DNA from 2 places in the Bacillus sp. GW823-FHT06B01 genome. Region 1 is predicted to be linked to the other one. Evidence: a T-box and tRNA genes for the amino acid it is inferred to sense, from the RefSeq annotation. Region 1 holds a T-box; the other holds one or more tRNA genes.
What was found. The T-box of region 1 lies ahead of metG (methionine--tRNA ligase). A T-box ahead of a tRNA ligase gene usually reads a tRNA of that ligase, here a tRNA-Met.
Positions count from the first base shown of each region.

Region 2: it has a tRNA-Met gene. The T-box ahead of metG (methionine--tRNA ligase) is inferred to sense a tRNA for this amino acid. The anticodon was not compared.

Region 1 covers NZ_JBXAHR010000004.1:447,205-455,278, forward strand. Annotated here, with positions in the region: gene AC1Q8N_RS20745 (methyl-accepting chemotaxis protein) at 1-1,082, opposite strand, end outside; gene AC1Q8N_RS20750 (class I SAM-dependent methyltransferase) at 1,495-2,313, opposite strand; T-box leader at 2,428-2,698, shown strand; gene metG (methionine--tRNA ligase) at 2,750-4,384, shown strand; gene AC1Q8N_RS20760 (hypothetical protein) at 4,426-4,680, opposite strand; gene AC1Q8N_RS20765 (EamA family transporter) at 4,753-5,655, opposite strand; gene AC1Q8N_RS20770 (sensor histidine kinase) at 5,796-7,238, opposite strand; gene AC1Q8N_RS20775 (response regulator transcription factor) at 7,216-7,881, opposite strand.
Region 2 covers NZ_JBXAHR010000011.1:16,007-24,080, reverse strand. Annotated here, with positions in the region: gene spoVT (stage V sporulation protein T) at 1-377, shown strand, start outside; gene AC1Q8N_RS27850 (putative polysaccharide biosynthesis protein) at 610-2,211, shown strand; gene yabN (bifunctional methyltransferase/pyrophosphohydrolase YabN) at 2,224-3,684, shown strand; gene AC1Q8N_RS27840 (RNA-binding S4 domain-containing protein) at 3,699-3,974, shown strand; gene yabP (sporulation protein YabP) at 4,033-4,341, shown strand; gene yabQ (spore cortex biosynthesis protein YabQ) at 4,338-4,991, shown strand; gene divIC (cell division protein DivIC) at 4,988-5,347, shown strand; gene AC1Q8N_RS27820 (S1 domain-containing RNA-binding protein) at 5,435-5,923, shown strand; tRNA gene AC1Q8N_RS27815 (tRNA-Met) at 6,084-6,157, shown strand; tRNA gene AC1Q8N_RS27810 (tRNA-Glu) at 6,171-6,242, shown strand; gene spoIIE (stage II sporulation protein E) at 6,503-8,074, shown strand, end outside.

The DNA.
Region 1 (8,074 bases):
ACAGCTTCGTTAATGGTATGCATTTGTGTAATAGATTTCTCAATGACTTTATTCCCACTATCTGCTTTTTCTGAAGTTGTAACAGCTAGGCTAGCAACAGAAGAGGCAGATTCTGCAATACGCTGAACACTCGTTGTCATATCGTCCATTGCAGTTGAACTTTCTTCGATGCTTGAAACTTGTGAACGAATACTATACTCAAGAGCATTCATAGTTTCTTCGGTTTTTGCTGTATTTTCCATAGAAGCAGTGGTTTCGATGAACACATTTTCAGACGCTTCTTTTACACTTGTTGATGTTTGTTGCACTTGTTTTATGATACGTTGTAAGTTAGCGAGCATTTGATTAAAGGAATTAGCGATATCACCAATTTCATCTTTACTCGTTACGTGTAATCTAGCAGTTAAATCGCCGTCTTGAGAAGCTAATTCTTTTAATTTCTCATCAATTTGTCGTATCGGTTTAACGAGTTTACCAGAGAACCACCATGCTAATAAAATAGATGTTAACGTACATGTAATGAGTGAGAAGAAAATAATATATTGAATAAGAGATGAAGAAGACTCTACGTCAGCAATTAATGCGTCACGTTTATCATTTTCTTCATTTGCATATTTAGTAAAACGACTTAAAAGATCGTTTACATAATCGGTTTGAGCTAAAGCGATTTTGGATGCTTCGTCCCATTTTCCTTCGCGAGCGAGAGGGAGGACTTCATTATCTATGACGCTTCGCCATTTTGCGCCCATTAAAATCGCTTCTTTCATTCCTTCTGGAAGTTTTTTATCACTTGTTACCTTCTCTCTAGTGTCAGCAAGTTTTTTTCCTTCTCGGTTGAATTTATCCAATCCTTTTTGATCATGTGACAGTAAATATTCTTGTAAACCGGCAACTTGTGCTTGGAACCAATCACCACGTTCTTTTAAAATTGTTGCTCGTTTTGATACATCATTTTTTAACGTTTCAATTTCGCTTGCTTGGTTCATAGCGAATGAAAGAATAACAATAAGAGCAATACTAAATAAAGAAGAAATGCTTAAGAGTGTGAACAGTAGTTTTTTGCGAATACTAACATATTTCATCGTTACCCCTGCCTTTAAAAACTGTTTATTATAATTTATAAATATTAAGAACGACATTAATAAAAACATCATTATGAAGTTATTAATCTGTTCAATGAAAATTATAGCAGATAATGGAAGATGGCAGATTGATATGAGTAAATGTTCTTAAAATGTATACATTTGTATATCAAAAAGTTCATAAATAAAAATGAGAAATGCTATTGTAATTTGAAATAACATCATGTATACTTCTAATTAGTTGATAACGATTATCAGTATCAACTAATGACATTACTCTTCGTTATGTTGGTCATACCCCTTTTTGACGACGTAAGTCAGAGACGAAATGTTGAAATATCTTGTGTCCTATTCTACAGAATTATGGTAATCTCCAACCTCAACTTATATGCGTGAGCATGCAAAAAGGATCCTATCCGTGAAGGGATCCTTTTTTGCATGCTGTCGCAATTAATGTATATAAACCAGGCACGCGATTTTCAATTTCTTCCGGTGCAGTAGAAGGGAAGACCCACCTTTGATGAGACCCGTGTTCTTCAACTAGTTTTTCAATTTTAAAATGTTCTTCGGCAAGTGTTGTAACAATTTCTCCTAGCGTCCAGCGGCGGATAGTTGTTTTAGGTAGCGATTCTTTCTGTGCTTCTGTAAGAAGGATGCTATAAGCAACATCATCTTCAATCAATTCTTCATCAAAATAATTTCCATTGGCCTGAAATGATGGATGGTCGACTCCTAATAATTTCGTGTAAACAGGATGATAGTCACGAAGGATAAGCATTCCATCTTGTTTAAGTAAGTTAGCAATCTTTTGAAAGAGTGGTTTTAAATCTAAAAAGTAATGAAGTACACCAAGTTCCAGCAATACGACATCAAATGATTCGGAAAGATTTATATCCAGTACATCAGAGACGATGTATTGGATAGAGACACCAGCAGCTTCGGCTAGTTCGGTTGCGTATTTTTCATTACTTGCTGAAATGTCTACAACTGTTACATCGGCTCCTAAAAGAGCAAGAGCAACTGCTTTATTTCCTTTTGATCCGAGTAAATTAATAATACGCTTTCCTTTTGGAGATTGTATGTAAGGTAAATAATGATTTACCTCGCGCACGGGATCTTCCATGAGCTTTTTCGCATAATCCTCTGGCGCCCCGTGGCGATTTGTCCAAGCTTCATAAGCAGCTGCGTTCCAGCTTTTTTCATTAATAGTACTTAGTTGTTTTTGATTCAATCATATCACTCCTTTTGTGAACGTATAGGTATTCGGCAGGAAGGTGAGATTTCCTGTTTTTCTTGAATTAAAGTTTGATTTTTCTGTTATTAAGTCGTAAAATACGTGTTATACGTAAAAGCGTTGAAAAGGAAAAGTAGGATGAACACATTCTTTCCAGAGAGCTTCGGTAGCTGAGAAGAAGCAAGAATATTCATTTGAACAATGGCCTTTGAGCTTCGTCCTGAACTTATCAAATGATAATAGTAGGCGGCGACGAGAGTTGGTACTCGTTATCAAAACCACAGTATAAGAGCTTATAGCTCCGTACTTGATAAGGCTAATTATGTGAGTAATTGGCGAAATAAGGTGGTACCGCGACTGTTTATACAGCCCCGCCCTTATCTTTTTTAAGATAAGGGTGGGGCTTTTTTATATTTAAAAGGAGGAATATAAGATGAGTATTTTTATTGGAGGTGCTTGGCCGTATGCAAATGGTTCGTTACATCTTGGACATATTGCGAGTTTGTTACCTGGAGATATTTTAGCACGTTATTACCGGGCAAAAGGTGAGAATGTGTTGTATGTTTCGGGAAGTGATTGTAATGGAACACCGATTGCAATTCGGGCAAAACAAGAAGGTGTGACGGCGAAGGAAATTGCTGATAAGTATCATGAAGAATTCCAGCGATGTTTTCGTAGCCTTGGTTTTACGTATGATTGCTATACACGTACAGATAGTGAGCACCATCATGAAACGGTTCAAAATGTTTTTTTACGTTTATTAGAAGAGGGACATATTTATAAAAAAACAGTGGAACAAGCATATTGCGAAACGTGTACGCAGTTTTTACCTGATCGTTATGTAGAAGGCGTTTGTCCACATTGTCATGAAGCAGCAAGAGGAGATCAATGCGATGCGTGTTCAGCTATTTTAGATCCACTCGATTTGCTAGAAAAGAAATGTAAGTTATGTGGTAATACGCCGTCTGTACAGGAAACAGAGCATTTCTATTTCGCATTGCATACATTTCAGGAGCAAATTAAAACGGCTGTAGAAAACGCCAAACAAACAGGAACATGGCGAGACAATGCGATTCAACTAACAGAGAGATATGTAAAGGAAGGGTTACAAGATAGGGCCGTATCACGTGATTTACCAATTGGGGTACCAATTCCAGTAGAAGGGTATGAAGATAAGAAAATTTACGTATGGATTGAAGCAGTGACAGGGTATTATTCAGCGAGTAAACATTGGGCTGAAAAAAAAGGGAAAGATGATCAAGAGTTTTGGGATAAAGAAGCGAAAACATATTATGTACACGGAAAGGATAATATTCCGTTCCATTCCGTCATTTGGCCAGCGGTATTACTTGGAATAGGGGAAGGCGCAATTCCACGTCATATCGTTTCGAATGAATATTTAACAGTTGAAAAAAGAAAATTATCTACAAGTAAAAACTGGGCAGTATGGGTGCCTGACATATTAGAACGCTATGATCCAGATTCTATTCGTTACTTTTTAACCGTCAACGCACCAGAAAATCGTGATACTGATTTTTCATGGCGGGAATTTATTTACAGTCATAATAGTGAATTGTTAGGTGCATACGGGAACTTTGTGAACCGGACATTAAAGTTTATTGAAAAATATTATGGTGGTATCTTGCCGAAAGGAAGTATTGATGTAGAGCTGAAAGATAAAGTAGAAGGATTATATAAACATGTAGGAGAGGCGATTGAGCAAACTAAATTTAAGGTGGCACTAGAATCAATATTTGATGCAGTACGTTTTGCAAATAAATACTTTGATGAGAGGCAGCCGTGGAAACAAAGGGAAGATGATCCAGTTTCATGTAAAGAAACCATTTATAACTGTGTGTATCTTATCGCTAATTTTGCAAATCTCCTTGAACCGTTTTTACCATTTTCAAGTGAAAAAGTTAGAAATACATTATCGATTGTGAACCGAAATTGGGAGCCTCAACATACGTTGCCGAATAGAATTGATAGTGTACAGCTCCTATTTGAGCGAATCGATGTAAAGCAAATTGAGCATGAGGTAGGGAAGCTATATGGAGCAGTAAAGTGAGATAGAGAAAAAGACCTTTCAAATAAATGAAAGGTCTTTTGTTATGCAGTAGGATTCTCTTTCTTATCCTTTAAGAAGAAAAGCACAGCAAGGATTACGAGAATAATAGCTGCAATATCATATGTTATTTTGAATGTAGTATTAAAGTTTAAGTACTCCACTAAAGGGGTTTTGACTGCCCCAGCATATATGCAAATGGGAATGAGGAGCAAATCGTAAAATTTCTTTTCTTTCATATATCTTATTAGGAAGAAGATACACATAATGGCAAAAAAGGCTACGCTTAAAATAGTCATTTATACCTCCAAATAGATTTGAAATTATACCACATTGTAACTGCATTTACATTTATATACAAATTTCTATTTTCATGCGCTATGCACGCTACTATGTTTCTTTTCTTTCCTAGCGGTAAGCAGCTGAGGAGTAAAAATTCCAAGTAGTATAAAGATGATCCCAATCCACTGCATGAAGGTTACGACTTCATGTACAAGTGTAATAGAAGCGATAATGGCCGTTGGTAATTCAGCTGCTCCTAGTATTGTACTAAGTCCTGTTCCTACTTTCGGTACACCAATTGAAAAACAAATGACAGGTACGACAACGCCGAACAATCCGAGGAAGAAAGCGTATTTCCAAAGACCGGCTTGCAGGGTACCATCCGTTAAAAAGGTTGGCGGGAAGAATAGGCATACGATAAGAGTAGCACTTGTTGTCATAAGAAAGCTTTTCGTATAAGGTGGTACTTCTGTAGCAACACGCCCACTTGCAAAAACATAGAATGAAAAAGAGACAGCGGCTAATAGACCAAAGATAATACCTTTCGTGGAAAAGTTTTGTCCGAGACCTTCAAAGACACCGCCTGCAAACAATGTTCCAGTAAATAAAATAATGATAGATATAACTTTCTCACGGTTTGGTAATGTTCGATTAGCGATTGCTTCTATAACGACACCAATCCATGTGAACTGGAAGAGTAGGACAACAGCGATAGATGCTGGTAGTTCTTCTACAGAAATAGCGTAGAAGATACCAGTCATACTCATTGTTGTGCCAACTGTTAGTAAGGAAAAGAATTGCTTTTTTGTTACTTTATGACGTGAAACGAAAAGAACGAGCAGAAGAAGCCCGATCCATCCGAAGACATATTGTCCCCCTAATAGTTGATGTGCTGAAAATCCATCAATGAATCCGAGTTTGAAAATAGTTGAAAGTACGCCGTAGCTACAAGCGCCGAATAAAACAAGTAATGAATACTTAAATTTCTCCATGAAAATCCTCCTTTTAAATAATAAAAAACGCCCGCTATCCAAATAAGGATAACGGGCGAACGAAACAGAGTAAGATACTCTACAAAATTCCGCCATTCATACGAAGTATGAATTTGGGGTATGAAATTGTAGTAGGTTTTTTACATTGCTTTTGGGAATACAATAGAACATTTTACACCTTGAGGTGTGTTTTGTATCCCATAAGGAAACTGATGTTTATCTAATATTTGTTTTACAATATATAGCCCAAGGCCACTACCTTGTACTAATCCATGTTTGCCAGGGTTTGCGCGATAGAATGGCTCAAATAAATGGGCGAGTTTATCCTCATCAATTTGTGAACCTGTATTTAATACTTCTAATGCATAACCGTTTGGCTTTTCATAAAGCTTTATATATACATGCTGATGGTCAATTGTGTAATGAATTGCATTTGAAATAATGTTAAAAATAGCAGTTTGAATAAATTTAGGGTCAGCTAAAATTTGTACATCTTGCTTAATGTTAGATTGAACATTTAATTGCTTTACAGATACAAAGTAATCTACTTTCTTCATAACATCCTCAATAATATTAGTTAATGAGATAACTTTTAAATCAGGTTTAAATTGAGGGTTTTGTATTTTGGATAATTCCGACATTTTTTCCGTTAATATGTTAATGTCTTGCATCATTTCATAGGAACGTTTTAAATATTTATCTCTATCTTTATAAGCTCCAATTCCGTGAATCATGCCATCTAGTTGTCCCATAACGGCTGCGATTGGTGTTTTTAATTCATGGGAAACCATAGACATAAATTCTTTACGAGATTGTTCTAATTGTTGTTCCTTTTTGAGTTCATTTCTTAAATCTTGATTGCTTGCATGTAAATTCTTCACTATATTTGGGACCTGTGAAGCAGCTACTTGCAAATTAAAATCTGTTTGATCTGTATTTTTGTTAAGTAGCTTTTTATCTGAGAAATCAAGATTCATAATATCTTTTAAAGCATCACTCATAAATTGAAAAGGTTTGGCAATTAGTTTCGTATAAATTAAAGATCCGAGTAAAGATAATGCAAGCATTGTCGCACCAATATGTGGAGCCAATTGCTGCAGTGCATCTGCTAATTTTGGATAATCTTGTGTATCATTTGTGTTATTTGCTGCATTTTGTTTATGTAAGGCATCATTAGTAGCGACTTGCTTTTCCGTTTCTGTAAGTGGAGCAGAAGTGCTGTTTTTCCCCGCAATATTTTGGGTATGTTCTTTTGCTTTTACAGTTTGGCTAGGCTGCAAAAGGTGATTTATGGCTGTAGAGAGTGCTTTATAATCTATAATAGAAGATTGGAAATTGGAAATCATACTCTCTGAAACAGCCTTACTTTGATTCGTTTTACTTTGGTCGTTTTGTTTGTCTGAATCCGCTTGTTCTGTAGACAGCGCTCCATTTTCTTTTGCAAAACGTTCTTTATCGTAGTTTGAAGCTAGAAAATAAATAATTTGATAAAGACAAAGTGATAAAAGAATACAAAATAATAAGGTTTTGATGAAAATATTTTTGGTGATGTTGTCTGTACTACGATTCGATTTTGTAGCCAATGCCTTTCACCGTTTTAATATAAGGAATCCCTAATTTTTTTCTTAAGTTTTTAATATGTGTATCTATAACTCTTACATCACCATAATGTTCATAGCCCCATACCTTATTCAGCAAATCACTTCTTGATAATACTTTTCCCCGATTTTGCAGTAAAGTATATAAAATTTCAAATTCTTTTGTTGTTAATTCAATTTGATTACCATGAACATAAGCGGCATAGGCTGTAGAATTTAACATCAATTCATGGAATTGTAGTATAGTTGCAGCTTCTGCTTCCTTCGTTGCTGCCCTTCTTAATACAGCCTCTACACGTTTAATAAATACGGTGTAATGGAACGGTTTCGTAATATAGTCATCAATACCTAACTCAAATCCTTTAATTTCACTTTCTTCATTATGTAAGCCTGTTAACATAATGATCGGTACATCAGATTGTCCTCGCATAATTTTACAAATACTATAGCCATCTATATCTGGTAACATCACATCAAGGAGGACAAGATCGTATGAATTTTTTTGGAAAAGAAGAATACCTTCTGTTCCAGCGCCAACGACATCAACAGTAAAGTTTTGTGCCATTAGAAATTCACGAATCAGTTCTTGTATATCTGGGTTGTCTTCAATCACCAGTATATGCGTCATAGTAACACCTCCTAAATAACGCTTTTTACTGCAATATTCGAATTCATCATTTTTTGGATAACTCAAATTGTTTATACATATAATAAGCCCCCGCTATAAAGTCATCATGAAAGTAGCAAGGGGAATGGTTTAGAGAAACTGAATATTTCAGAATTACATTAGTTCTATTATAGTATGTATTGTAAAATTTATA
Region 2 (8,074 bases), on a different contig from region 1:
AACTAGGTAATTTTGCAAAGGAATATACGGAAGCTTTATACGATAGCTTAGGACATAATGTGCTTGTATGCGATCGTGATTCTATTATCGCAGTAGCAGGCGTATCTAAAAAAGAATACTTAAATAAAAGTGTTGGCGATTTAATTGAGAAGACAATGGAAGAGCGTAAGTCTGTAATTATGACAGATGAAAGCGAAATTTCAATTATTGATGGAGTAACAGAAAAAGTGAGTTCCTATACAATTGGTCCGATTATTGCGAATGGGGATCCAATTGGAGCTGTTGTTATCTTCTCTAAAGAGGATATTATAAGTGAAGTAGAGCATAAGTCAGTAAATACAGCTGCAAGCTTTTTAGCGAAACAAATGGAGCAGTAAGGCTATATCGAATTTTAGAAGTAGCAATCTTTCCTAATTATGATATTTCTTTTTGAGAAATTAAATATTTGGAGATATATGTATATTGAATGAAGGTAGCGCTTTGCTACCTTTTTTCGTTGAACATTTCTAGCGTTGCACGAACGTATTATTACTCGTGTAGGCAAGGAAGCTTGTCCTTTTCTTTATGATATAATACGAGGGGTGAGAATAGAAAAAGGAGTTTTCTTGTATGGAATCGAAGAAGTATCAAGCCTTTTGGCGTGGGGCTATTATATTAACAATCGCAAGTTTTGTTACAAAGGTATTAAGCGCTTTTTACCGTATTCCATATCAAAATATAGCGGGTGATATTGGTTTTTATATTTACCAACAAATTTATCCGTTTTATGGATTTTGTTTAATTTTAGCTACTTATGGGTTCCCCATTATAATTTCAAAAATGGTTGCGGAACGATTAGAGCGAGGGAAACAACAAGAAGCAGAAGAAATTATCTGTGTATCTTTTTGGTTTTTATTAGGAATTGGTTTCGTAGGCTTTTTTACATTGTTTTTTGGTGCCGAAACAATTGCAGCAGCCATGGGTGATATACACTTAGATAAGTTATTACGTGTTATTTCATTTTCATTCATATTGATGCCGTTTTTATCTGTAGCAAGAGGATATTTTCAGGGGTTCAATAATATGATGCCAACAGCTGTTTCGCAAGTGATAGAACAAACAATTCGTGTTTCTATTATTGTATTTTTATCTCTATTCCTAATTGCTCGCGGATTTGATTTATATACAGTCGGTGCAGGTGCTATGTTAGGTTCAATCGCAGGCGGACTAATTGGGATTATCGTACTTGTACTTTATATGCGTCATGACTTTCGTTCTATATTTTTCAAGAGTGTAAAGAGAATTAAGGGAAAAAAGAGGATCATTAAAATTCTGTTTTGGCAGGGATTGGCGATTTGTATTAGTAACTTAGTGCTTATTTTTATACAAATGGCTGATTCCATTTCCTTCTATTCCTTACTTATTGGGGCAGGAGAGCAAGCTGAAAGTGCAAAGGTATTAAAAGGTGTTTACGACAGAAGTATCCCGCTTATGCAATTAGGTACTGTCGTGACAACTTCTTTCTCATTGTCACTTATTCCAATTATTACGGCGGCGAAGGAAAGAGGAGATCTTTCCTTTATTCGAGAAAAGGTAAAGTTAGCAATGAAAATAACATTTGTTATTGGATTTGCAGCTGCCATTGGATTAACTTGTATTATTCAGCCTACGAATATTATGTTGTTTGAAAATAGTGATGGGTCAGATGTTTTATCCATTTTATCTTTATCTATTTTATTTAGTTCATTGTCGATTACAACTGCTTCTATTTTGCAAGGGTTAGGACAAACATTAAAACCAGCAATATTCGTTATATTTGGGGGTTGTTTAAAGTTAGCTTTAAATTATACATTAATGCCGTATTTTGGTGTGAAGGGAGCTGCAATTGCAACACTAGTTGCGTTAATTGTAATTTCTGTGCTAAATAGTGCATTACTTATGCAAGCTGTATCCGAATCGCTTATCGATAAGCGTAATATGTTAGGTGTAGTTATTAGTGGTATCGGTATGGGGTTTGTATTAATAATATTTATACGTTTGATGCAAATGTCTGGATTGGTAATTGATACAAGGCATAGAGGAATTGCAACACTTGAGGCATTGTTAGGTGTAGCTATCGGTGGATTAACATATGTGTTTTTAATTTTAAAATTACGTGTATTTACAAAAGCGGAAATAGGAACCTTTATGAAAAAAGAGAAAAAAGAAGGTTCATTGAAGAAGAGTGGATAGAGGTGGCAGGTTGTGAGTGGAATCATTACTATTTTAGGATTAGGTGCTGGTGAGTTAGATCAGTTAACGATGGGTGTATATCGAAAAATAAAAGAAGCAGATCACATGTTTGTTAGAACGAAGGAACATCCCGTTATAGAAGAGTTGGAGAAAGAAGGTATACAATATACAGCCTTTGACAGTGTATATGAAGCGTATGATACATTTGAAATTGTATATGAAACAATCGCAAATACATTGTTAGAACAAGCTGAAGGCACAGAAATCATCTATGCCGTGCCAGGGCATCCGCTTGTAGCGGAAAGAACGGTTCAGCTACTGTTGGAAAAAGGTGAAGTAGCGAATGTTGAAGTGCGCATTGAAGGTGGACAAAGTTTCCTTGATCCTATGTTTGCGAGTCTAAAGATTGATCCGATTGAAGGATTCCAATTAATTGACGCCACATCATTTGAAAGAGGACAATTAGAATTACGTCAACATTTAATCTTTTGCCAAGTATATGACGCATTCGTTGCATCTGATGTGAAATTAACATTAATGGAGATGCTATCAGATGATTATGAAGTGTATATCGTAACAGCTGCAGGGACTTCATTTGAACAAGTTAAAAAGGTGCCGTTGTACATGTTAGATCATGAAACAGAGTTGAATAATTTAACGAGTGTATATGTACCACCAGTTAAAGAACGTGCGTCCTTGTATCAACAGTTTGATGTGCTTAGAGAAATTATTGCAGACCTTCGTGGACCGGATGGTTGTCCGTGGGATAAAAAGCAAACACATCAATCTTTAAAGAAGTATTTAATTGAGGAAGCTTATGAAGTGTTGGAAGCAATTGATGAAGAGGATGATGATCACTTAGTAGAAGAACTGGGTGATATATTATTACAAGTTATGTTGCATGCTCAAATCGGGGAGGATGAAGGTTGGTTCTCTATAGATGATATTATTCGAACTTTATCTGAGAAAATGGTTCGCCGCCACCCGCATGTATTTGGGAATACGGATGTAAATAATGCCGATGAAGTAATTGCCAATTGGGAAGAAATTAAAAAACAAGAAAAAGGATTCGTGAAAGAATCTGTTTTAAATGGGGTTCCAAAAAGTTTGCCACAGTTACTACGCGCCTATGAAATCCAGAAAAAAGCTGGCAAAGTTGGTTTCGATTGGGTTGATGTACAACCGATGATAGAGAAAGCCTTAGAAGAATGGCAAGAGTTCCAACAAGAAGTTACAAATATGGATGAGGCGAAAATGTTAGGTGAATTTGGCGATTTACTATTTGCGTTTGTGAATATAGCTCGTCATTATAAAATAGATCCCGAAGAGGCGTTACGTTCAACGAATGAGAAATTTGTCGGTCGTTTCTTATACATGGAAGCAAAGGTAGCTGAAATGAATAAAGAGATGCAAGATTTATCATTAGAGCAGTTAGACGTTTTATGGGAAGAGGCAAAACAAACAGAGCGTTAATAGGGGGATTTGATATGCGTCTAGATAAGTTTTTAAAAGTATCACGTTTAATTAAAAGAAGAACATTAGCGAAAGAAGTAGCTGATCAAGGAAGAATATCAATTAATGGTCAAGTGGCAAAAGCGAGTTCAGATGTAAAAGTAGCTGATGAATTAACAATTCGTTTTGGTCAAAAAATAGTAACTGTAAAAATAAACGAATTGAAAGAAACGACTAAAAAAGAAGATGCAGCAAATATGTATAGTTTAGTTCGCGAAGAAAAAGTAAAGGCTGAAGAAGGCTTGTTCTAAAATCAATTATCCCTTCATACATTACTATTAGCTAGTATAAATCTATGGGGGGATTTACGTGGATAATGGTTACTCACCTATGTCTTCTAATCAACAAAATATTTCGGTAGAGCATGATATTATTATGCGTGGCAGGCGTGTAATTGATATTACCGGTGTAAAGCAGGTAGAGAGTTTTGATAGCGAGGAGTTTTTACTTGAGACCGTAATGGGTTTTTTAACAATTCGTGGTCAAAATTTGCAAATGAAAAATTTAGATGTAGAAAAAGGTGTTGTATCGATTAAAGGGAAAGTTCATGAGATGCTGTATATTGATGAGAATCAAGGGGAGAAAACTAAAGGATTCTTTAGTAAGTTGTTTAAATGAGTCTAACAATTCAGTTGTATACGATGCTCTCAATGATCGGAATGGGTGCTTGGATTGGAGCGTCTTTAGATACATACCAACGATTTTTAAAGCGGCAAGAACGTAAACGTTGGCTTGTATTTATACATGATATACTATTTTGGATTGTCCAAGCATTATTCGTTTTTTATGTACTGCTTCTTGTAAATGAAGCTGAACTACGTATATATGTATTTTTGGCATTATTATGTGGTTTTGCGGCATATCAAAGCTTATTGAAAGCAATATACATGAGACTGTTAAATTTTCTCATCTATATTTTTATGCAAACAACACACTTTTTTGTTCAAATTATAAAGCTACTCATGATAAAACCTGTTATTATTATAGCGCAGCTATTTATTGCATTTATATTATTCTTATTTCGTATACTGCTTTCAATTGGACATGTGTTATGGAAAATGGTGATTTGGATATTACTTTTCATATGGAAAGTTTTTTTCTGGCCTGTTCGATTTATTGCTTCGCTCATATGGAAACTTCTCCCTAATCGTGTTAAACTTTTTATAATGAAACATGTAGGGTTCCTGCAATATATAGCAAAATTGAAGGGACACATCTTCCAATTATGGGGGCGTATAAAAAAGAAGTTAGGGGGACCTCGGAAATGAGGGAACTGAGACAAAGAACAATCGAAAAACAGAGTCCAAATCCTGTTAAAGAGCATATAATACAAACGGATGAGAACAGGAAGCGACTTTATCGCCGTTTAGCGGTTTTTCTTGTCTTTGCTTTTACAATTATTGCGAGTATTGGTGTAACGTTTTATCAACAAAACAGTTCCATTAGAGCAAAAGAAGCAAAAGTTAAGGACATGAAAAAAGAACTGGATTCATTAACGAATAAAGAAAAGAGTCTAAAAGACGAAGTTCAAAAGTTAAATGATGAAGAGTACGTATTAAAGATTGCTAGAAGGGATTATTTCTTCTCTGGAAAAGGGGAGATAATTTTTCCTGTTTCTAAGTAGAGTATGTCTTATTGACACTATATTTTAGGATTATATATAATAAAGTAAAATTTGACTTTTTAACCACTAAGGAGGAGCATTTTTTTTATGTCAATCGAGGTAGGCAGCAAGTTACAGGGTAAAGTAACAGGTATTACAAATTTTGGGGCTTTTGTGGAGCTGCCAGAAGGCTTAACGGGTCTTGTTCATATTAGTGAAGTTGCTGATAATTATGTGAAAGATATTAACGATCACTTAAAAGTGGGCGACCAAGTAGAAGTAAAAGTTATTAACGTTGAAAAAGATGGTAAGATCGGTCTATCTATTAAAAAAGCGAAAGAGCGTGAAAAAACAGAAGGAGATCGTCCACGTGGTGAATACCAACGCGGTGGCGGTGGCGATCAACAACGTTCTGGACGTCCACAACGTAATCGTTCTTTCAACAGAGATAACCGTGGCGGCGGTAACGAACGAGCTCCAAAAGAAACATTCGAGCAAAAGATGGCACGTTTCTTAAAGGACAGTGAAGATCGTTTAACTTCTTTAAAGCGTAACACAGAATCTAAACGTGGTGGCCGTGGCGCACGTCGCGGATAATAAGAACGTTTAATTCTTAGCATATAGAGAGGTACCCAGGGCGATTGCTCGGGGTGCTTTTTTATATGTGAAAATATATTTTAAAAAAAGTTTTCAAGATGTGTTGACTTTAAAATATATCTGAGGTAAGATACTAATTGTCCGTTAAATAAGACGACATGGCGGTGTAGCTCAGCTGGCTAGAGCGTACGGTTCATACCCGTGAGGTCGGGGGTTCGATCCCCTCCGCCGCTATATTTAATTTAACGGCCCGTTGGTCAAGTGGTTAAGACACCGCCCTTTCACGGCGGTAACACGGGTTCGAATCCCGTACGGGTCATCCTAAAAAGATCATGCAAATTTGCATGATCTTTTTTTGTTAAATAAATTAAGACATACAACACTTCTACAAAATCACCCTATATTTTCTGAATGTTCAATTAAAATGGTGAGAATAAATTACATAACGTGTATATATGTAGAGTTATTTCGAATAAAAAGTCGAACGATTATAAAAGTGAAAACTGTTGTTTTGACAAAAATCCCAATAATCATCTTTTATAATGACAGTAATTAAACTATGCAGGTGGTGTTAAAAATATGCCTAAAGCAGGAAGGAATACTATGAATACAAGTGCATTGGCAATGAATGAGAGTCAGCTTGGAGCAGTAAAGTGGACGAGTAAGTTGCGAATGAAGTTTGAACAGGTTTTCTTTAGATGGGGATTTATTATTGTTGTTATTGGTTTTCTTTTGGGACGAGCATATATATTAACAAACATTTTGCCGTTTGCACTGCCGTTTTTTGCTGCTGTTTATGTTATGAAGCGGGATAAAATGCCGCTCGCGTTCTTGGCTCTTATGGGGGGCGCACTTTCAGTTTCGATAGATAATTTATTCTTTACCTTTGCATCTATTTTTACTTTCTTCATTTATAATATCTTCTTTAGTCGGTTTACACGTAAAACTGTTGGACTTGTTCCATTCCAAGTATTTATCTCCGCATTAACCGCACATTTAGTTGTCGTATATTTCGCGCAACAAACTGTCACCATGTACGATCTACTCGTTAGTACGATTGAGGCAGGGCTTAGCTTCGTATTAACTATGATATTTTTACAAAGTGTTCCGCTTTTAGTAGAACGAAAAGGTAAACAACAAGCGCTAGAGACAGAAGAAATTGTTTGTTTAATTATATTACTAGCATCTGTTTTAACAGGTACAACAGATTGGTTTGTATATGACGCTTCTATTCAACATATTTTTACTAGGTATTTAGTGCTCGTGTTTGCATTTATTGCGGGGGCTGCTACAGGATCTACGGTGGGGGTCGTCACTGGATTAATATTAAGTTTAGCCAATGTCTCCAGTTTGTCTCAACTTAGTCTACTTGCTTTTTCTGGGTTGCTTGGTGGTTTGTTAAAAGAAGGGAAGCGTTTAGGTGTTAGTTTAGGTTTATTAATTGGGACGAGCTTGATTACGCTATATGTAGACAAGCAAACAAACATTGTGACAACTTTAATTGAATCTGGTGTGGCGATTATGTTCTTCTTATTAACACCGAAACTTGTTATGGATCGTATTGCTAAATTCATGCCAGGCACACAGGAACATTCGCAAGATCAACAACAGTATTTAAGAAGGATGCGTGATGTTACAGCGAATAAAATTAATCAATTTGCCAATGTATTTGCTGCTTTATCTAATAGCTTTTCTGTATATGGATACGTGGAGGAGGAAGATAAAGAGACAGAAGCGGATTTGTTCTTAAGTACAATTACTGCAAAAACATGTCAAACATGCTTTAAAAAGGACCAATGCTGGGTAGTTAATTTCGACAAAACGTACGATTATATGAAACAAATAATGAGTGAAACGGAAGAGGGGACGTTGCAGCATAATCGGAAGTTAGTTCGTGAATGGGACAAGCATTGTGTGAGAGGGAAGAAAGTGACGGATTTAGTAGCGGGTGAATTAGATCACTTCTATGAAGGACAAAAATTACGAAAACAAATGAAAGAAAACCGTAGAATAGTAGCGGAGCAACTATTAGGTGTATCAAAAGTTATGGAGGATTTTGCTAAGGAGATCCAAAGAGAACGAGAAAATCATCAAGTGCAGGAAGAACAGATTATGCAAGCGTTTCGTGATTTTGGCGTAGAAGTAGAGCAT